Regions from separate parts of the Allobosea sp. 10L417 genome, predicted to be linked through region 1. Evidence: predicted binding sites of a transcription regulator. Region 1 holds the regulator's gene; each other region holds the start of a gene.
The links. The regulator LexA, encoded in region 1, represses DNA repair genes until DNA is damaged. The targets are predictions, from matches to a motif close to TGTTCNNNNTGTGTTCNG.
Positions count from the first base shown of each region.

Region 2: AC1DE3_RS22755 (DNA recombination protein RmuC) is a predicted target of LexA. The motif match lies at 3,295-3,312, and genes of this name have one in related genera.
Region 3: ssb (single-stranded DNA-binding protein) is a predicted target of LexA. The motif match lies at 3,496-3,513, and genes of this name have one in related genera.

Region 1 is NZ_JBFTJP010000007.1:45,965-53,066, reverse strand. Features, by position in the region: gene gltX (glutamate--tRNA ligase) at 1-548, opposite strand, end outside; gene AC1DE3_RS17610 (ComEC/Rec2 family competence protein) at 703-2,964, shown strand; gene lexA (transcriptional repressor LexA) at 2,958-3,668, opposite strand; gene AC1DE3_RS17600 (molybdopterin molybdotransferase MoeA) at 3,768-4,979, opposite strand; gene moaC (cyclic pyranopterin monophosphate synthase MoaC) at 4,979-5,461, opposite strand; gene trpC (indole-3-glycerol phosphate synthase TrpC) at 5,458-6,270, opposite strand; gene trpD (anthranilate phosphoribosyltransferase) at 6,278-7,102, opposite strand, start outside.
Region 2 is NZ_JBFTJP010000011.1:54,755-61,856, reverse strand. Features, by position in the region: gene dapE (succinyl-diaminopimelate desuccinylase) at 1-249, shown strand, start outside; gene AC1DE3_RS22775 (hypothetical protein) at 318-902, shown strand; gene truA (tRNA pseudouridine(38-40) synthase TruA) at 910-1,650, opposite strand; gene fmt (methionyl-tRNA formyltransferase) at 1,704-2,633, opposite strand; gene def (peptide deformylase) at 2,691-3,230, opposite strand; gene AC1DE3_RS22755 (DNA recombination protein RmuC) at 3,344-4,528, shown strand; gene AC1DE3_RS22750 (OsmC family protein) at 4,529-5,038, opposite strand; gene AC1DE3_RS22745 (ATP-binding cassette domain-containing protein) at 5,081-5,794, opposite strand; gene AC1DE3_RS22740 ([protein-PII] uridylyltransferase) at 6,216-7,102, shown strand, end outside.
Region 3 is NZ_JBFTJP010000002.1:866,343-873,444, reverse strand. Features, by position in the region: gene AC1DE3_RS10300 (LysR substrate-binding domain-containing protein) at 1-385, opposite strand, end outside; gene AC1DE3_RS10295 (amino acid ABC transporter substrate-binding protein) at 480-1,505, shown strand; gene AC1DE3_RS10290 (threonine synthase) at 1,513-2,817, shown strand; gene ssb (single-stranded DNA-binding protein) at 2,863-3,408, opposite strand; gene AC1DE3_RS10280 (3-phosphoshikimate 1-carboxyvinyltransferase) at 3,574-4,839, opposite strand; gene AC1DE3_RS10275 (ABC transporter permease) at 4,960-5,817, opposite strand; gene AC1DE3_RS10270 (ABC transporter substrate-binding protein) at 5,814-6,806, opposite strand.

The DNA.
Region 1 (7,102 bases):
GTCGGCGTGCCGTCCGAGCGCAGCAGCACGAGGTCATCGAGATTCTCGTTCTGCCAGACGACGCGGCCCTGGACCTCGTCATTGACTACGGTCTCGCCGGTCTGCGGCGCCTTGAGGCGGATCACCGGCTTCACGCCTTCCGGCGCGGTCGACGGATCGCGATCACGCCAGCGCCCGTCATAGCGCAGCGGCTTGCCCTCGGCGCGCGCCTTCTCGCGCATCTCCTCGAGCTCGGCCGGGCTGGCATAGCAGTAATAGGCCCTGCCGGCGGCGAGCATCTGCTCGGCGACCTCCCGGTGGCGCGCCGCACGCTGGAACTGATAGACGGTCTGGCCGTCCCAATCGAGGCCGAGCCATTCCAGCCCGTCGAGAATCGCGGCGATGGCTGCGTCGGTCGAGCGTTCGCGGTCGGTGTCCTCGATGCGCAGCAGCATCTTGCCGCCTTGCCGGCGGGCATAGAGCCAGTTGAACAGCGCCGTGCGGGCTCCGCCGATATGCAGGAAACCGGTGGGCGAGGGCGCAAAGCGCGTGACGACGGCATTGCTCATGGAAGGCAACTCCGGCCGGGCGGCACGAGCCGTCCGGGGCAAGACAGGGAAATGGCGCAGGTCATGACATGACAACCGGCGCGCGCCCTGTAACATGGCTTGGCCGGAAAGGTTAAGCGGTCAAATTGCTGCGCCGGCGGGGGAGGGGCGGAGAATGCAGCCGGGGCCGCCGGGGCAGGACATGCCGCGCGGCGCGCGAGCCGAGGCGTTGCCTTTGCGCCTGCTCGCGCCCTGGCTGATCTCCGTTCGCTTCAAAGCCTGGTTCAACCACTGGCAGGCCCGGCTCGGTCAGGCGCTCGAATTGGAGGCGGAGCGTCGCCGCCCGTTCCTATGGCTGCCTGTGGCGACGGGCGTCGGCATCCTGCTTTATTTCGCGGCAGATCGTGAGCCGGCTTTGTGGGCGCCTCTGACCGGCTTCGCGCTCAGCGCGATCTTCGCGTTCGCGCTGCGAACCCGTCGGTTCGCCTCGATGGCCTGTCTGGCGGCGGCCGCCGCCTTCGCGGGTTTTGCCGCCGGCGTCTGGCGGACGGCCGATATCGCCGCGCCGATGCTGGAGCGGCCGCGAATCGGCAAGGTGACGGGTTTCGTCGAGAGCGTGGAGGCACGCGACAACGGCGCCCGCATTGTCCTGCTGTTAACGGAATTCGCCGGAATGCCGGCCGCGGAGCGTCCAAGGCGCGTGCGCGTCAATATCCGCGCCGGCTCGGTCGCTCCGGGGGATCATATCGCGGCGACGGCGCGGCTCCTGCCTCCACCGGGGCCAGCTCGGGCGGGCGGCTACGATTTCGCGCGCGATGCCTTCTTCCGCGGCATCGGCGCAGTCGGCAGTATCGCAGGCAAGATCGCGTCGGCGCCCGCGCCGCACCCAATGCCGACGCGCCTTGCCGTCGATGTCACGATCGACCGGGCCCGCAACGCCTTGACCCGGCGCATCGCCGAAGTAGGCGGCGGGCAGGGCGGGGCGGTCGCTGCCGCCCTTGTCACGGGGAAGCGCGGCCTGATCACCGAGGCGACGAACAATGACCTGCGTGCCGCCGGAATCTACCACATCGTCTCGATCTCAGGCCTGCACATGGTTCTCGCGGCCGGGACGATTTTCTGGCTGGTGCGCGCCCTACTGGCGCTCTCCCCGACTGCCGCGCTGCTCTGGCCGATCAAGAAGATCGCGGCCGTCGCGGCGATGCTCGGCGCGACCGCCTACTGTATCTTTTCAGGCAGTGACGTCGCGACCGAACGCTCGCTGATCATGACGCTGGTGATGCTCGGCGCGATCCTTGTCGATCGTGCTGCACTGAGCATGCGCAATCTCGCTCTTGCAGCCATGATCGTGCTGCTACGCGAGCCGGAGGCGCTGCTCGGACCGAGCTTCCAGATGTCATTCGGCGCGGTTGCGGCCCTGATCGCCTTTGCCGAACGCTGGGAGAGCCGAAAACGCACGGAGCCGCCCCCGAGCCTGCCATGGCCGCTCGGGCCGGTCTGGGCAGCGGCGCTCGGCATCGTCGTCACCACCTTGCTGGCGACGGCCGCAACAGCGCCCTTCGGGGCCTATCACTTCCAGACCTTCAACCCTTTCGGCCTGCTGGGCAACGCCATGGCACTGCCTTTCGTCTCGCTGTTCGTGATGCCTGCGGCGGTGTTCGGCGTGCTCGCCTATCCCTTCGGGCTGGACTGGCCTGCCTGGGCGCTGATGGGGCTGGCTTCGGATGTCGTGCTCAAGGTGGCGCATTGGGTCGCAAGCATCGACCATTCCACCGTGATGATCGCCGCCTTCAGCCCGGCCGTGCTGACCTGCTTCGTGCTGGCGTTGCTCTGGCTGACGCTGTGGACCACGGCCTGGCGCTGGCTGGCGGCGGTCCCCATCGTGCTCGGCGTCGCCATCGCCGGAAAGCCGGAGCGGCCGGAAATCCTGATCGAACGCGACGGCTCGGGGCTTGCTGTGCGGGGCCTCGATGGACGCCTTGCGGTCGCCGGCAAGCCCAGCCGCTTCGTGCTGCAGCAATGGCTGAGTGCCGACGGCGACAGCCGCTCGCCGGACGATCCGACGCTGCGCGCCGGCATCGCTTGCGATCAACTGGGTTGTGTTGCGCAAACGGCCGACAAGCGCATGATTTCCTACACGCGCGACCGGCTGGCGATCATCGAAGATTGCCTGCGGGCCGACCTCGTCGTCACCGCCATTCCCTGGAGCGGCGCCTGCAAGGCCCGGCTGATCGAGCGAATGGGACTGTCACGCGACGGCGCGACCTCGCTCTACCGCACGGCGTCGGGATGGAGCAGCCGCATCTCAGAGCCCAGCGCGGCCGATCGGCCGTGGAGCCGCCGACGCGAACCCCGTCTGGCGGCGCCCGCTGCAACGAGCATCAGCATTCCGCCAGCTTCCGCCGATGGCGAAGCCGAGGTCGAACGGCTTCAGTAACGCCGCATCAGATTGACGAGGCGGCCCTGAATCTTGACCCGGTCCGGCCCGAGCACACGCGTCTCATAGGCGGGATTGGCGGCTTCGAGCGCGATCGAGGAGCCGCGTTTGCGCAGCCGCTTGAGTGTGGCCTCCTCGTCGTCGATCAGTGCCACGACGATATCGCCGGTATTGGCCGAGTCCTGCTTGCGGATGATGACGGTGTCGCCGTCGAGGATGCCCGCTTCGACCATCGAGTCACCACGTACTTCGAGCGCGTAATGCTCGCCGGAGCCGAGCATGTCGGGCGGCAACGAGACGGTGTGGCTGCGGTTCTGAATGGCCGAAATCGGTGTGCCGGCGGCGATGCGGCCCATGACCGGGATCGCGATCGAAGAGCGGCTGTCCTCATCGGCGGTGGGGCGGGGTTTGCCGAGATTGGGCTGCGTGCCGAGCCCGCCCTGGACGACCGCAGGGCTGAAACGCGGCCGCTGCTGCGGCGTACCGAGTCCATCGGGCATCTTGATGACTTCGAGCGCACGCGCCCGGTTGGGCAGGCGGCGGATGAAGCCGCGCTCCTCCAGCGCCATGATCAGCCGGTGGATGCCGGATTTCGAGCGCAGATCGAGCGCGTCCTTCATCTCGTCGAAGGAGGGCGGCACCCCGCTCTCACGCAAGCGTTCCTGGATGAAGCGCAGGAGTTCGTGTTGCTTGCGTGTCAGCATGATCCCGCCGGCCCCGGAAAAGCGTAGATTCGAAACAAATCACGAACACCATAACTGTTCGCCTTGTGTTCCGCAACCCGGTCGCGCGAGAGCGCCCGTCTACCGCAGCGGCAGGATACGGCAGAGGTCGCCTATCTTGGCGGGCGCAGCATGGGCCGGGCGGATCGTCAGCGCCTGCGCCCGCGCCAATGTGCCGAGCATGGAGGAATCCTGCCGATCGAAAGGCGTTGCAACCCAACCATCGGGCGTCAGCGCCAGCTCCGAGCGCAGATAATCCTCACGCTCGTCATTGCCCGGCAGGTCGCTGCCGAGGCGGGCGGGGACGCTGCGGTCGCGATCGGCGCCGGCCATGCCGAGCAGGGCTTCGATCAGCGGCAGCACGAAGAGATGGCCGCAGACGATCGAGGAGACCGGGTTTCCGGGAAGCCCGACCACGACCATCCGGCCGAGCCGACCGGTCATCATCGGCTTGCCCGGCCGCATGGCAATCTTCCAGAAGCCAAGAGACATCCCGGCGCGGGTCAGCGCCTCCTGCACGAGGTCGTGTGCGCCCACCGAGGCGCCGCCCAGCGTGATTAGCACGTCGGCATCGGCAGCCCGCGCCATGCCGATCTTGTTGGCGAGATCGGCATGGTCGTCGCGGGCGATGCCGAGATCGAGCACGGTGCCACCGGCCTTTTCGACCAGCGCGGCGAGCGCGAAGGAGTTCGAGGCGACGATCTGGTCGCGCCCCACAGGCTCGCCCGGCGCCACCAGCTCGTCGCCGGTCGCCAGGATCGCGACGCGCGGCTTGCGCCGGACCGGCAGCGAGGGATGGCCCATCGCGGCGGCGAGCCCGAGTGCGGCGCTGTCGAGCACGCGTCCGGCCGACAGCAGGGCGTCGCCTTCGCGGAAATCGAGCCCCGCCCGGCGCAGGAACTTGCCTTTGGCGGGGGGCACCCGCACGCGGATCGTGGGGCTGCCGACGCCGTCGGCGTCCTCCTGGATCAGGATGGTGTCGGCACCATCAGGCATCGGCGCGCCGGTAAAGATCCGTACGGCTTCGCCCGGCCCGACCGTACCGTCAAAGGCCCGCCCGGCGGCGGACTCCCCGATCACGGCGAGTGTGGCATCTTCGGCCATCTCGTCGGCACGCACGGCGTAGCCATCCATGGCGGAGTTGGCGAAGGGCGGCTGGGTTCTGAGCGCCTTCAGATCGGCTGCGAGCACCCGCCATGCGCATTGCGCGAGCGGGAGGGTCTCCGCTCCGGTCGGTCCCGGAATGCTGTTGAGCAGCGCCTTGCGCGCGACGGGGACCGGGGTGAGCGCCATCAGCGGGCTTTCGCCTCGTAGTCGCCGGACTGGCCGCCGGATTTGTGCAGGAGCCGGATATTCTCGATCCGCATCGCCCTGTCGACTGCCTTGACCATGTCGTAGACGGTGAGACAGGCGACGGACACGGCGGTGAGCGCCTCCATCTCGACGCCGGTCTGGCCCTTCATCTTCACCTCAGCGCGCACGCGCACGCCCGGCAGGGCCTCGTCGATCTCCAGATCGACCCCGATCTTGCTGAGCAGCAGCGGGTGGCAGAGCGGGATCAACTCATGCGTGCGCTTAGCGGCCATGATGCCGGCGAGGCGCGCCGTGCCGAGCACATCGCCCTTCCTAGCATTGCCGTCGCGCACGATCGCAATCGTCTCCGGCGCCATCACGACGCTGCCCTCGGCTACTGCCATGCGGGTCGTCTCGGCCTTGTCGCCGACATCGACCATATGTGCCTGGCCTTGGGCGTCGAGATGGCTGAGCCGGCTCACGCCGCGTTCTCTTGAGCCTGGCCGGTCAGCAGGGTCCGCGTCGCCGCTGTGACGTCCGCCTGCCGCATCAGGCTCTCGCCGACGAGGAAGCTGTTGACGCCGGCCTTGTTGAGACGGGCGATGTCGGCATGGGCAAAGATGCCGCTCTCGCCGATGACGATGCGGTCGGCCGGGACGCGCGGCGCCAGCCGCTCGGTCACGGCGAGATCGACGTGGAAGCTGCGCAGGTCGCGGTTGTTGATGCCGAGCAGCCGACTTTCGAGCTTGAGTGCCCGGTCGAGCTCGGCGTCGTCATGCACCTCGACGAGCACGTCCATGCCGAGATCGCGAGCGGCTTCGTTCAGCGCCCGGGCGGTGTCGTCGTCGACGCCGGCCATGATGATCAGGATGCAGTCGGCGCCCCAGCTGCGGGCTTCGTAGACCTGATAGGGCTCGTAGAGGAAATCCTTGCGCAGCGCCGGCAGGCCGGAGGCCTCGCGCGCCTGCGTCAGAAATTCCGGCTGGCCCTGGAAGGAGGGCGCGTCGGTGAGTACCGAAAGACAGGCAGCGCCGCCGGCGGCATAGGCGCGGGCGAGCGAAGGCGGGTCGAAATCGGCGCGGATCAACCCTTTGGACGGGCTGGCCTTCTTGATCTCGGCGATCAGGGCCGGCTTGCCGACCGCGAGCTTGGCGGCGAGCGCATCGGCGAAGCCGCGCGGTTTGGCGGCCGCGCGGGCACGGCGTTCGATCTCGGCCTGCGGCACCGCGGCCTTGGCGGCCGCGATCTCCTGGCGCTTATAGGCTTCGATCTTGGCGAGGATGTCGGTCATGCCGGCCTCACGCATTCGAGGCTTTGACGAGCGCGGCGAGCGTCGCCTTGGCCTTGCCGGAGTCGAGCGCGGCCGTCGCCTGGGCGAAGCCGTCCTTCAGGTTCGCGGCCTTGCCGGCGACCAGCAGCGCCGCCGCCGCATTGAAGGCGGCGATGTCGCGGAAGCCGGTTCTCTCGCCGGCCAGCACGGCGTTCAGCGCAGCCGCGTTCTGCTCGGGCGTGCCGCCGCGCAGCACCTCCGGCCTGGCCGGCTCAAGGCCGACATCGGCGGGGCTGATCGTGAAGCTCTCGATCCTGCCGCTATCGAGCGAGACGACGCGGGTCGGGCCGGTGGTGGTGATCTCGTCGAGCCCGTCGGAGCCGTGCACGGCCCAGACGCGGGTCGAGCCGAGCGAGGCCAGCACCTTGACCATCGGCTCGAGCCAGGTCTCGGAGAAGGCGCCGATCAGCTGGCGCTTGACGCCGGCCGGGTTGGAGAGCGGGCCGAGCAGGTTGAAGATCGTGCGCGTGCCGAGTTCGGTGCGCACGGGCGCGACATGGCGCATCGAGGCGTGATGCGTCGGCGCGAACATGAAGCCGACCCCGGCCTCGGCAATGCAGCGCTCCGTGCCGGCCGAATCCAGCCCCACCCTGACGCCGAGCGCGGTCAGCACGTCCGCGGCACCCGAGCGCGAGGAGGCCGCGCGGTTGCCATGCTTGGCGACGGGCACGCCGCAGGCGGCGGTGATGATCGAGGCCAGCGTCGAGACATTGTAGGAGCCGGAGGAATCGCCACCGGTGCCGACGATGTCGATCGCCTCGGCCGGCGCCTTCACCGGCAGCATCTTGCCGCG
Region 2 (7,102 bases), on a different contig from region 1:
GGCCCGTTCGTGGCGATGGTCGGCGATGCCGTCGAAGCCGAGACCGGCAAGCCCCCCGCCCTGTCGACGACCGGCGGCACATCCGACGCGCGCTTCATCAAAAGCTTTTGCCCTGTCGTCGAGTACGGCGTCGTCGGCAAGACGATGCACCAGATCGACGAAAGCGTGGCCGTCGCCGACCTCGCTGCACTGGAGCGGATCACGCATCGGTTACTCGCCAGCTATTTTGCAGCGCAACATAAAGCTTGACGCGCCGGAACTGCGAGCCATTATCGCCGTTAGACGAAAGTCTAAGAACGCAGATAATGGAGATCGTGATGAGGCTTGCCGCCGACGACATCGCGCGCTCGCTGCGCGGTTCCTGGCATCTGATGACCCGCGGCACTGAAGCGCTTGCCGAACTCGACCTCAGCCGCGACGGCTTCTGGCGCTCCTTCCTCGCCTTCGCGCTGATGTTGCCGGCGACCGTCGCGATCCTCGCCGCGGCCCGCCTGTTCGCCGGCCTGCCGAACAGCGCCGGCCTCTTCACCGTGCCTGAGCTCGTGCTGGCGGTGATTGGCGCGCTCTGCCTCGCCATCCTCGCCGTGCCGGCCCTGCTGATCGCGCTGCGCCCGGAGCTTGCGCAGGCGCCGCGGTTCACCAGTTTCGTCATCGCCTGGAACTGGGCCGGCATCGTTTCGGCCAGCCTCATGGCGGTGCCCGCCGCCGTCTTCGCGCTGGGGTGGTCGACACCGGAGCTGGCGCTGGTGCAGGCGGCATTCTTCGCGGCGATCGTGCTGCGCTTGCGCTATTGCGTGGCGCGTGCGGCCTTTGGCCCGGAAGGGCACAGCATCGCGCTGCCGCTGGTCATCGCCAGCATCGTGCTCGACTATGGCGTGATTCGGCTGTTCAGCCTGTTCTGAGCCCGTCTCAGTAGTCTACACCTGCGAGGTAGAGCCCGCAGGACGGCGCGAGGGCGGCGCATTGCGCACGGTCGCGCGCCGCCAGGATCTGGCCGAGCTTCTCCTCGGGCCAGCGTCCCGCCCCGACCATCTTCAGGCTGCCGACGATCGAGCGGACCTGATGATGCAAGAAGGAGCGGGCGTGGGCGTAGACCACGATCTCCGCGCCCTCGCGCCGGACATCGAGCCGGTCGACCGTACGGATCGGGCTGTTGGCCTGGCATTCGGCAGCGCGGAAGGTCGTGAAATCGTGCTTTCCAAGCAGAGACTTGGCGGCGCGGTCCATCGCCTCGTGGTCGAGCTTCACCGGAACGTGCCAGACGCGGCCGCGATCGAGAGCGGGCGGCGCCCGCCTGTCGAGAATGCGGTAGATGTAGTAGCGGCGCTTTGCCGAAATGCGGGCGTCGAAATCATCGGGGACGATCTCGGCGCTGAGCACGCTGACCGGGAAGCGCGCCTTCAGCCGGGCATTGCTCGCATCGCGTACGACGTCGGTCCGCCATTCCCTGTCGATATCGACATGGGCGACCTGATGCGTGGCGTGGACGCCGGCATCCGTGCGCCCGGCGCAGTGCAGCCGGACGGGGTGGCCGCAGAAGGCCTCGACCGCCTCCTCGACGCGCTGCTGCACGGACGGGTCGCTCGCCTGGCGCTGCCAGCCCGAAAACGGCGTGCCGTCATATTCGATGACGAGCTTATAGCGCGGCATCAGAGCTGGCCGCCAAAAAGTGCGAAGCGGTTTTTGGACAACGGCCCGCTCCGTTAAAGCTTGTCGCCGGCCCCGAGCCGCGCGCCGCGCAGGAACTCGGCCCCGCTCATCGGCGCCTTTCCGGCGCGCTGGACCTGCAGCAGCTTCACCGCCCCGACGGCGCAGGCGACGGTGCCCTCGTCATCGAGCAGCGTGCCCGGCTCGGCCGCGCCGCCAGCGCGCGCCGTGCGCAGGATCTTCAGCCGCTCCGGCCCCTTGCCGAGGTCGATCTCGGCGAAGGCGCCCGGGAAGGGCGAGAGGCCGCGCACCCGGTCATGCACCAGTTGCGCCGGCAGCGTCCAGTTCAGCTTGGCCTCGGCATTGGTGATCTTGGCGGCATAGGTGACGCCTTCTTCCGGCTGCGGCGTGAACTGCAGGCCGCCGCGGCCCAGCGCCGCGAGTGCGCGCACCATCAGATCGGCACCGAGGATGCTGAGCTGGTCGTGCAGTTCGCCGGCGGTCAGGTCGGGCCCGATCGGCAGCGTCTCGACCATGGCGACAGGGCCGGTGTCGAGCCCCGCCTCCATCTTCATCACGCAGACGCCGGTTTCGGCATCGCCGGCCATGATCGCGCGCTGGAGCGGCGCCGCGCCGCGCCAGCGCGGCAGCAGCGAGGCATGGAGGTTGAGGCAGCCGAGCTCGGGCAGATCGAGGATCGCCTGGGGCAGGATCATGCCATAGGCGACAACGACGGCGACATCGGCCTGATGCGAGGCGATGATCTCGGCCTGCTCCGGCGTCTTCAGCGTCGCGGGCGTGAAGACCGGGATGCCGAAGCGCTCCGCCGCCTTGTGCACAGGCGAGGGCTTGAGATCGAGGCCGCGGCCGGCCTGCGCCGGGGCGCGGGTGTAGCAGGAGACGACCTCATGCCCCTGCCCGACGATCTCGGTCAGGACCGGCACGGCGAAATCCGGCGTGCCCATGAAAATGACGCGCAAACTCATACGCTCGACTTTACCTCAGCTCCGGCATGGCACCGGAAGAATGAAACAGCCTGCCGATTACGCAGCCCGCTCGCGCTTGGCCGCCTTGGCGAATTTCTTGGTGACGCGCTCGCGCTTCAGCCGCGAGAGATGATCGATGAAGAGCACGCCATCGAGATGGTCGATCTCGTGCTGCAGGCAGGTGGCGAGCAGGCCATCGGCTGCGATCTCCAGCGTCTTGCCGTCGAGATCCATATAACGGACCTTCACCTCTGCGGGACGCTCGACCTCCTCGTAATATTCCGGGATCGAGAGGCAGCCTTCCTCATAGACGTTGAATTCCTCCGAGGACCAGGTGACCTCCGGATTGATGAAGACCTGCGGCTTTCTCGGTTCCGGCTCCTCGCCCTCCTTCGCCTCCGGCTTCGAGAGGTCGATCGTCACCACGCGCAGCGGCACGCCGATCTGGATGGCGGCGAGCCCGATGCCCGGTGCGTCGTACATCGTCTCAAACATGTCCGCGACCAGCGCCTTGATTTCGGGCGTGACAGCCGCGACCGGCTTCGAAACAAGGCGAAGCTGGGCGTCGGGCAGGATGACGAGCGGGCGAACGGACATGGGATTCCAAGGAGAAAGAGCTGTTGAGCCCGGGACATAAGCATTTGTGGGCAAGCGGTCAAACTGTTCCGCTTTCGTTCGCCATTGCTCATCGAATCGGCTAGGCTCGGCGCATGAACGAGATCGCCTTCACCCTGCTGGAGCGCCCGGTGAGCTGGGCCGAAGCCGCCCTCGGCTTCGCAGCCCTGAGCCTTGTGCTCCTGCTCATGGCCGTGATCGCCGGCTGGCGTGGCGGCAGGAGCCGCGCGATTGAGGTCGCGATGGCGGCCGAGCGCGCCCGCGAAATGGACGACAAGGTCGCGGAGATGAACCGCCAGCAGGCGGAACTCGCCGGCCGGATGCAGTCCATGGCCGAAATCCTCTCGACGCGGCAGGGCGATCTTGCCCGGCTCGTAGCCGACCGGATGGACGGGCTTAGCCACAAGGTTGGCCAGGGCCTCGAACAAAATGTCCGCCAGACCACCGAAAGCCTCGGCAAGCTGCAGGAGCGGCTCGCGGTCATCGACACCGCCCAGAAGAACCTGACCGACCTGACCTCCGAAGTGGTGACGCTCAGGGACGTGCTCGCCAACAAGCAGGCGCGCGGGGCCTATGGCCAGGGCCGGATGGAAGCGATCGTCCGCGACGGCCTGCCCGCCGCCTTCTTCACGTTCCAGCCGCAGCTTTCGAACGGGCGCCGGCCGGACTGCCTCGTGACCCTGCCGGGTGACGGGCGCGGCCTCGTCATCGACGCCAAGTTCCCGCTGGAGAGCTTCACGCTGCTGCGCGAGGCACGCGGCGACGACGCACGCAAGGCCGCCGGCCAGCGCGTGCGCAGCGATGTCGGCGTGCATGTGAAGGATATCGCCGAACGCTATTTCCTGCCCGGCGAGACGCAGGATGTCGCGCTGCTCTTCGTTCCGTCGGAATCGATCTATGCCGACCTGCACGAGCATTTCGACGATGTCGTGCAGCGCGCGCACCGGGCGCGGGTGATGATCGTCTCGCCCTCGCTGCTGGCGCTGGCGATCCAGCTGATGCAGTCGCTGGTGCGCGATGCGCGCATGCGGGAAGAGGCGCAGGTCATCCAGACCGAGGTCGGCAAGCTGCTCGACGACGTCCGCCGGCTGGGCGAGCGGGTCGACAAGCTCGATACCCATTTCCGCCAGGCGCAGGACGATGTCGGCCAGATCAAAACCTCGGCCGGCAAGGTCACCAGCCGCGCCGAGAAGATCGGCGCGCTCGATTTCGAGGACGAGAAAAGCGAGCCCAAGCTGCCCTTCGCCAAGGGGCTGGAGCTGAAGGCCGCGGCGGAGTGATCAGCCGCGGCTGAGCACCGCCGAAAGCTCAGGTTTCACGTTCAGCGTCTGGAAAACGACACAGTAGCGCTCGGTGAGCTTGAGCAGCGTGTCGAGCTTCTCCTGCGGCGCGTCGCTCTCGACGTCGAAGAAGAGGCGGATGGCCTGGAAGCCGACCGGCGCATCCTTGGCGACGCCGAGCGTGCCACGGAAATCGAGATCGCCCTCGGCCCGGACGACGCCCTTCTTCAGCTCGATCTCGAGGGCGGTGGCTACCGCCTTCAGCGTCACACCGGCGCAGGCGACCAGCGCCTCCAGCAGCATGTCGCCGGAGCAGAGCTCGGCGCCCGAGCCGCCTGAGGCGGGATGCAGGCCGGCGAGCGCGATAGCCCGGCCCGTCTCGACCTTGCAGGCGATGCGCTGATCGTCGAGCTCGCCATGGGCCTTGAGCGTGATGACCGCAGCCTCAGGATTGGTGCGGTATTCGTCCTTGAGAGGAGCCTGCAAGGCACGCAGCGCGGTGACGTCCATCATCGTGATCCTTCTGAACCGGTCAGCCGGCTTGTAGCCGCTTCAGGCCGCCGCCTCCACCTGCGGCACGGCGGGCTGGCTTTCCTTTTCGAGCGCCCGGCGCAATTCGCGACGCAAGGTGACGAAGCCGACGGAGCCCTCCTCGCGCGGACGCGCCAGCAGATTGTCGAGGTTGAAAGCGACCGGCCCCGGCTGCCGCGGCAGGACGAGGATGCGATCGGCCAGGCGCAGGGCCTCCTCGACGGAGCCCGTGGCGATGACGACGGCGGGGCGCGCTTGCATACAAAGTTCCGGCAGGAAGGCGGTGAGCCGAACGCGCGCATCGGCATCGAGCGCCGCAAAGGGCTCGTCGATCAGCAGCTGCCGCGGTCTGACCAGCAAGAGGCGGGCGATGGCGAGCCGAAGCAGCTCCTCGGGCGAGAGCGCAGCGGGCCGCTGCTTCGCCTGCCCGGAGAGGCGGAGGCGAACCAGCACATTGGCGATCAGGCCCTCGCGCTCGAACGGCGTCACATTCGGGAGGACAAAAGCCAGGTTCTCGGTCAGATCGAGCCAGGGAAAGAAGCGCGGCCGGGCGCAGAGCAGGCCGATCTCAGTCGTCGGTATCGCCGCTTCCTCATCGCCCCGCAGACCGGCGAATGCTCGCAGCGCCGCCCCACGCACCTCCGGCGCACCGAGCAGGGCGACGACCTCGCCAGCCCTGGGGCGCGGCGGAGCGTATTCGGGAGAGCGGGAGAAATCGTGAAGAGCGGCCGACATCGCTGGCTCCATCCATAACAAGGCGGAAGGAGCGCAGACGGCATCGGGCCGTCCCGTCGTTCCCGCGCTTTAGCTGCATTTGTTTCGCGCCCGCAAGCTGAGGCTCAAATCGGCGCGTGTCCTCTTCTAAGGTCCGATTGTCCTTTTTGTCAAACGATACTCACCGCCACATGCCGGCATTTTCGGCCGCCTTTTCCTGATGCGGGGCCTCGTCGCGCAAGGACGCGCATCCGCCTTTCAGGTCCGATCGTTCTGCTTGTCAAACAACACAATCACGACCGTCAATTGGCCAATCACCAGGAAGCATCCGTGGATTTTAACCCTCTCGTCCCCTTTCCACGCGTGCTAGAACAGCCCCAGACGACGGAACCGTGCCCACGTGACAGCCTCCTCCACAACGCCCACGCTCGCCCTCTCCGACATGTTGCACGACCCGGAGGCGGGCATCGCGAAGCTGTTCGAGGCGGCACGGCGCAAGGACAAGGCGGAGAAGCGGCAGTTGCTCGTGGCCGGGCTGCGGCAGTTGCTCGACGACGGCCGGGTTTCGGCCAAGGCAATCCTGACGGGTCCGCGCGGCGGCCTCGCCTGCGCGCACCGGCTCTCGGCGGTGATGGATGCCGTCGTCATCGGGCTGCACAAGGCCGCGGCCTCTTATTTCTATCCGGCCGACAACCCCTCGCAATCGGAACGGATCGCGGTCGTTGCCGTCGGCGGCTATGGCCGCGGCACGCTGGCGCCGGGCTCCGACGTGGATTTGCTCTTCCTCTTCCCGCACAAGCAGACGGCCTGGGGCGAGAGCGTGGTCGAATCCATGCTCTACCCGCTCTGGGACCTGAAGCTGAAGGTCGGCCATTCCGTACGCTCGATCGACGATTGCGTGCGCGAAGCGCGGGCGGACATGACGATCCGCACGGCCTTGCTGGAAGCGCGCTTCCTGGTGGGCGACCGGGCGCTGTTCGACGAGATGACTCGTCGCTTCAATGCCGAGGTGGTGGAGGGCACGGCCGCCGCCTTTACCGAGGCGAAGCTCGCCGAACGCGAGACGCGGGTGCAACGGGCCGGCGCCTCCCGCTATCTGGTCGAGCCGAACGTCAAGGACGGCAAGGGCGGGCTGCGGGATCTCAACACGCTGTTCTGGATCGCCAAATACTCCTACCGCGTCGACGACGTGCGCGAGCTGGTCGCGGCCGGGCTCTTCGACGAGGACGAGCTGCAGATGTTCCAGCGGTCGGAGGAATTCCTCTGGCGCGTGCGCTGCTGGCTGCATTTCATCACGGGGCGCGCCGAGGAGCGGCTCTCCTTCGACCT
Region 3 (7,102 bases), on a different contig from region 1:
ACGATTGCACCTGCAAGGTGACGTTGATCTTCGGGAACGCCCTTTGGAATAGGGCCAGCGCCTTGGGCACTAGCCGCCCTCCCAGCGAATGCAAGCTCGCGATCTTGAGCTCACCCGCTCCAAACTCCCGGATACGGGCGGCCGCCGCTTCCAGCTTCGCCATCGCCAGGAAGTGGCTGTCGACCTCGCGGAAGAACATCCGCCCCTCGAATGTTGGAACTATGCGGCTGCGAACCCGGTCGAACAGGGCAAAGCCGAGTTCGCGTTCCAGCTCGGCGATGCAGCGGCTGATCGCCGGCTGGGTGACACTGAGCAATTCGGCTGCACGCGACGCGCTGCCGCTGGTCATGACGGCGGCGAAGGCTTCGATCTGTCGATGCTGCATATCTATCAGCTTTCGTTATCAAGTCCGCGTCAGCTGATATTGGACGCATAGCCTTGCCCTGCCTAGTCTCAACCGACCAAGAATGGAGGGGCGAATGATCAGGGGTGTCATCAAGACCACGGCGCTTGCGGGAGGCCTGCTGCTCTCATCGCTTCCACCTGCTGCCGCAGGGCCGCACCTCGACGCGCTGAAGCAGCGTGGCGTTCTCAAATGCGGCACCTCCGAGGGCACGCCGGGCATCACCATGCCGGACCGCGAGGGTAAATGGACCGGGATCTATGCCGATCTCTGCCGCGCCGTAGCCGCAGCCGTCCTCGGTGACGCGACCAAGGTCGATTTCGTCCCGACGACCACCGTCACGCGCTTCACCGCCTTGCAGAGCGGCGAGATCGACGTGCTTTCGCGGACGGCGACCGCGACCTTGACTCGCGAGGCCCAGCTCGGCCTGCGCTTCGCGCCGATCTGGTTCTATGACGGACAGGCGATCATCGTCGCACGCAAGCTCGGCGTCACCAGCGCCAGGCAGCTCAGCGGCGCCACCATTTGCGTCCAGCAGGGCAGTACCTCAGAACTCAACCTCTCCGAATATTTCCGCACGAACGGTATGACCTTCTCGCCGGTGACGGTCGCCACGCTCGATGCGGTCGAGGATGCATTCTTTTCCGGCCGCTGCGATGCCTACAGCAACGACTCGACACCGCTGATCGGCATGCGGCTCAAGGCCGAACGGCCCGACGATTATGTCCTGCTGCCGGAACGCCTGTCGAAGGAACCGACAGCGCTCGCAATCCGAAAAGGCGACGAGCAATTCTACGACATCGTCCGCTGGGCGGTCTTCGCGCTGATGGAGGCCGAGGAGATGGGTGTGACCTCCGCCAATGCGGCAGAACTTGCCGCGAAAGGCCCGCCGGCCGTCAAGCGCCTGCTCGGCAGCGAGCCGGGCCTCGGCAAGGCGCTCGGTCTCGACGAGCGCTGGGTCGCCCGGATGATCGCCGCCGTCGGCAACTATGGCGAGATCTTCGAGCGCAATCTCGGCAAGGGCTCGCGCATAGGCCTCGAACGCGGCCAGAACGACCTCTGGACGCGCGGCGGCCAGATCTACGCCCTGCCGCTGCGCTGAGGCAAGAATGGACCGCTTCGCCGATCGTGGCCCGGAGGCGGCTGTGCCGTCCTGGGTCACCACATCGCCATCCCTGGCCGACGCCCTGATCTCGATGTCCGATGGCGTTCGGCGCCCGCTCTATCCGCAGGTTCCTCCGTTCGTCGCTCATATCGACGAGACCGGCGCCGAGCCGTTCCATTATCCCTACGAGGTCGGCTACGCCTACGAGCGACTTGCAGGCGACCTGTTTGCGCCACGCTTCGGCAGCGGCCTCGAACGCTGGGCGCCGCTCCTGCCGCCACTCCTGCCCGGCCTGTCCTGCGGCGAGGGCGCGACGCCGCTGGTTTCTGCGCCGCGGGCGGCCGCTTGGGCCTGCCTGCCCGAGCTCTTCGTCAAGGACGAGAGCGCCAATCCGAGCTGGAGTCACAAGGACCGCCTGAGCCTTTGCACCGTCAGCGCTGCTGCCGCCGCCGGCGCCCTTGGCACGGTCATCTCTTCATCCGGCAATCATGGCGCTTCGGCCGCGGCCTACTCGGCACGCGCCGGTCTGAAATGCATCGTGCTTTGCGACGACGCGGTTTCGCCGGCCCATGCACGACAGATGCGCGCCTATGGTGCCGCCGTGATCGCGATGCCACGCACGGCGCGGTGGCCGCTCCTCGATGTCCTGTCGCGCCAGCCGGGTTGGTATCTGATTGGCAACACGGCCCCGACCCATACCGGCCATCCATTCGGCCCAGAGGGCTACAAGACCATCGCATATGAACTCTTCCTCGAACTCGGACGAGTACCTGCCGCAGTGTCCGTACCGACGAGCTACGGCGAGCTGCTGTTCGGGATCGGCAAAGGCTTTTCCGAGCTCAAGGCACTGGGCCTGGCGACGGAAGAGCCTATCTTGATCGCCGCCGAGCCCGAGGGATCGGATGCCCTTGGCCGGTTCTGCGCCAGCGGCTCGTCCAGTACCCTCGAGCCGGTCGAAACCATTGCTCACGGTATTGGCTCCGCCCGCGGCGGCTTTCGTGGAATAGCCGCACTGCATCGGTCCAGGGGGCACGCTGTTGCGGTTCACGATCGGAGTATTGCGGATGCCCAGGCTGCCTTGGCGCTCGACGGTCTATGGAGCGAGCCGGCGTCGGCCGCGGGTCTGGCAGCCTTGCGCATCGCTGCCCAAAAGGCACTCTTGCCGCCCGGCCCCGTAGTTCACATCTCCACTTCAACAGGTCTGAAGGCGCCCTATCGTGGGGCTGTGGGGATTCCGCACCTCGCTCACGCCGATTGGGACGAACTGCGCGGGGTCCTGGCTGCTAGCTACAACGTGTCTCTCGACTGACCCAACCACGGCGTGCGGGAGGGCATCGCGCCTATGTACCGCACATCAGAACGGAATATCGTCGTCGAGATGGGTCGACGAGGAACGGCCACCGCCACCGCCGCCGGGCATGGCCGGCTGGCGCGAAGCTCCGCCACCGCCCATCGCGCCGGAGCGGCCGAAGGAGCCACCGCCGCCCGAGCGATCGTCGACGTAGCCGCCGCCACCGCCGCCCTCGCTGTACTCATCCGAGCCGCCCTGGCGGCTGTCGAGGATGGTGAGTTCGCCGCGGAAGCGCTGCAGCACGATCTCCGTGGTGTATTTCTCCACGCCGGACTGGTCCTGCCATTTCCGGGTCTGGAGCTGACCCTCGATGTAAATCTTCGAGCCCTTCTTGAGGTACTGCTCGGCCACTTTCGCCAGGTTCTCGTTGAAGATCACGACCGAGTGCCACTCGGTGCGCTCCTTGCGCTCGCCGCTCTGCTTGTCGCGCCAGGTCTCGGAGGTGGCGATACGCAGATTGACGACAGGCTCGCCGCTGCCGAGGCGGCGCACTTCGGGGTCGCGCCCGAGATTGCCGACCAGAATGACCTTGTTGACGCTACCAGCCATGACAGGCTCCACTTCCTGCGCACTTCACACAAACCGGCCGCTTGACCGGAGCCGAACCCTATCGGCCGATTAAGGCATTATCAATGATGTTCTCGTTTTGTTCAAGTGGTTTTCCCCTATCGAATCGCGGCGCCCGGCGGTCGCCGCAGACGAACCGTCGGAGGGCTATGGCAGGTCGCCCTCCAGCCTGACGCCGAGCGAAACCAGCGCCCGCCAATAGCCGGGATAGGTCTTGCCGACGCAGGCGGGGTCCAGGATGGTGATGCCGTTGAGCTTGAGACCCGCCAGTGCGAAGCTCATCGCGATGCGGTGATCGGCATGGCTGTCGATCCGCGCTGGAAGGGTCTGTCCGGTGAGGGCCGGATCGGACGCGACCAGAAGATCGTCGCCCTCCTCCACGCCGAGGCCCGGCCGGATGCGCGACAACCCCTGCGCCAAGGCCGACACCCGGTCGCATTCCTTGACACGCAGATTGGCGATCCCGACGAAGCGAACCGGCCGCCGGTTGAAGGCCGCGAGCACGGCGAGCGTGGGAACCGCATCCTGCATCTGCGAGCCGTCGATGACGTCCGGAAGGTTCGGAAAGCTGGCGATGACCTTGTGCGCGGCGGCATCGGGCTGGGTGAAGGCCGAGGGGGCGACGCCGAGATCGATAGCGCCGCCGGTCAGCACCTCGGCCGCCCAGAGATAGGTGGCGGCGGAGGCATCGGGTTCGACCAGGAAGTCGGCCGCCCTGTAGCCGGTGGGCTCCACCCGCCATGTCGCCGGATCCGGCTGTGAAACCTTCGCTCCGAAGGCCTTCATCACCGCCAGCGTCAGATCGATATAGCCGCGGGCGCCGATTTCCTTGCCCGTCAAGGCGATCTCGACAGGCCCACGCCCGCAGGCCGCCGCCATCAGCAGGGCGGACACATACTGGCTGGACAAGCCGCCATCGATCTCCACGCGTCCGGCGGGGAAGCTCCCCTGCCCCTGGACCTTAACCGGGGGGCAACCGCTCGGAGCCGTCACCGCGACATCCAATGTCCGCAGCGCCTCGACCAGCGGCGCGATCGGGCGTTTGCGCATGTGCTCGTCGCCGTCGACGATCACGGTGCCGTCGACCAGCGCGGCGGCTGCGGTCAGGAAGCGTGTCGCAGTACCGGCGTTGCCGAGGAAGAGCGGCTCGGCCGGCGGCTGCAGCCGGCCGGTTCCGGCGACGACAAAGGTGGTCGCATCAGGCTCCTCGACCGCGACGCCCATCGCGCGAACCGCCTGCGCCATGTAGCGGGTGTCGTCGCTCTTCAGGGCGCCGGTCAGCCGGCTCGTGCCTCCGGCCAGCGCCGCCACGAGCAAGGCACGGTTCGTGATGGATTTCGAGCCGGGCGGCACCACCCTGCCCCGCAGCGGCGCGTCCGGCGGAACGATCGTCAGTGCGGCCGTCGCATTCATCGTCCGTAGCCTTTGCGCGTTTCAAAGCCCGCGCCGAAACGGCGCGCGCAAGCTCATAGCGTGGCCGGCTCGGCTTGTCGCGGACGAAGCGCCGAGCGTTCCTCGCCCGGCTCCCGACAATCAGCCACCCTGCCGCCGCGACACGAGGACGGCCTGCGCCATCCGGTCCAGCAGCACGGCGAGCAGGACGATGGCGAGCCCGCCGACGAAGCCGAGGCCGGGATCGGCCCGCTGCAAGCCGAGCAGGACGATCTCGCCGAGCCCCTTGGCGCCGATCATCGAGGCGACGACGACCATGGCCAGCGCCATCATGATCGCCTGGTTCAGCCCTTGCAGGATCGTGGGCTGGGCAAGCGGCAGCTCGATCAGCCAGAAGCTCTGCCGGGGTCGCAGGCCGAGCGCCCGGGCGGCCTCGATGAAACCGGGGTCGACGCCGCGCAGGCCCAGTTCCGTCAGCCGCGCGAAGGGCGGCAGCGCATAGATCAACGTCGCGACCAGCGCCGGCGCGCGCCCGAGCCCGAGCACCATCGCCACCGGGATCAGATAGACGAAGCTCGGGATGGTCTGCATGAGGTCATAGAGCGGCGCGAGCGCGCGGCCCAGTCGCGGAAGCCGCGCCGCCGCAACGCCGAGCGGCAGCCCGAGCAGCACGACGAAGAGCACGGCGACGGTGACCAGAGCGAGCGACTGCATCGCCTCACCCCAGACGCCGAGACCGGCCAGCGCCACCGGCAGGGCCGCCATCGCCAGGGCGAAACCGATCCGTCGCGTCGCGAGCCAGGCGCCCGCCGCGACCGCGAGGACGAATGCCGGAACCGGGATGTGCTGGAGCGCCGTTTCGACCAGGCGGACCGGCGCGGTCAGCGTTGCGCCGAAACCATCGAGCTTGTCGCCATAGCCGGTGACGACGGCATCAACCGCGCGGTTGACGGCGCCCTGCAGCGCCTTGCCGAATTCCGGCACCGAAGCGGCCGTCACAGGCTCGATGCGACCTTCGTGGCGATATCGGCCGGCAGCCATTTGCGCCAGATATCGGGCTGCGTCTTGAGGAAGACCACGGCCTGCTGCTCAGGCGTGACCCCTTTCTCGCGCGCCTCGGCCAGCATCTTCGAGGTCATGTCGCTGGTCGTGCCGTAGCTCTTGAAGAAGCTCGCCAGCTGCGGCGCCTTCTTGGCGAGGTCGACATTGGCGCCGATGACCACCTTGCTCATCGGATAGGCTGTGGCGCGCTTGGGGTTGTCGCTCGCCTTGAGCTCTGCCCAAACAGCGGGGTCGAAGGGCGGCTCGTCGAGCTTGACGAGGTCATAGGCACCCAGCAGCCAGCTCGGCCCCCAATAGTAGAATACGACCGGGCGCTTGCGCTTGAGTGCGGCCTCGATCGCCGCGACCAGCGCCTCGCCCGAGCCGCCGCGCGTGTTGGTGAAGTCCCCGGCGAGCCCGTAGACGGCGAGTTTCTTGGTGTTGATGCCTTCGCAGACCCAGCCTGCGACGCAGTTGTAGAAGCGCCCCTTCCCCGGCTCTTCCGGATCAGCGAACAGAGCCTTGTAGCGCTTGAGATCTTCAGCGGTCTTCAAGTCCGGCGCCTTGGCGTCCGGCCCGGCGACCAGATAGCGCGGCACGAACCAGCCCTCGCTCGCATCCGGAAAGGTGGTACCCAGCGGCTCGACCTTGCCGGCCTCGGCCGCCTTCACCCAGGCTTCGACCGGGTTGGCCGTCCAGATTTCCATGACGATGTCGACATCGCCCCGCGCCACGCCGTTGACCAGAGGCGCGATGGCGCCGGGCACGCGCTCGACCTTGCAGCCGAAACCCCGCTCGGCGATCGCGCTGGCAACGGCGGTGTGGAAGGCGGCGGAATCATAGTCGAGCCCTGCCATCTTCAGCGGGCGGTCAAGCTCGCAAGCCATGGCCGAGGCGCCGAGACCGAGGCCGAAAGCAAGCGTGGCGGCTCCCAAAAAGGCTTTCATCGTCAATGCTCCCGCGCTGGCCATGACAGATGCCGCCGGGGCCGATCGCCCGGGCGGTTCGCGCAGTAACGCGGAACCGGGCGAATTGATCCGTCCTTCCGCCCTTCCCGCGTGGCAGCATCGCCCAAGTGAGGCCATAGAACCACACCCCACCCTGCCAGGGCCCGTCAGGACCATAGGCGTGACCTGGCAGGCGACGCGAGTGATACCTCATCGACCGAGCTTGCCGGCCATTGAGCGAGGTTCCTGATCGCCAGAGGTGGGTAAGAGAGGACAGAGATCGATGCTGCCAAAAG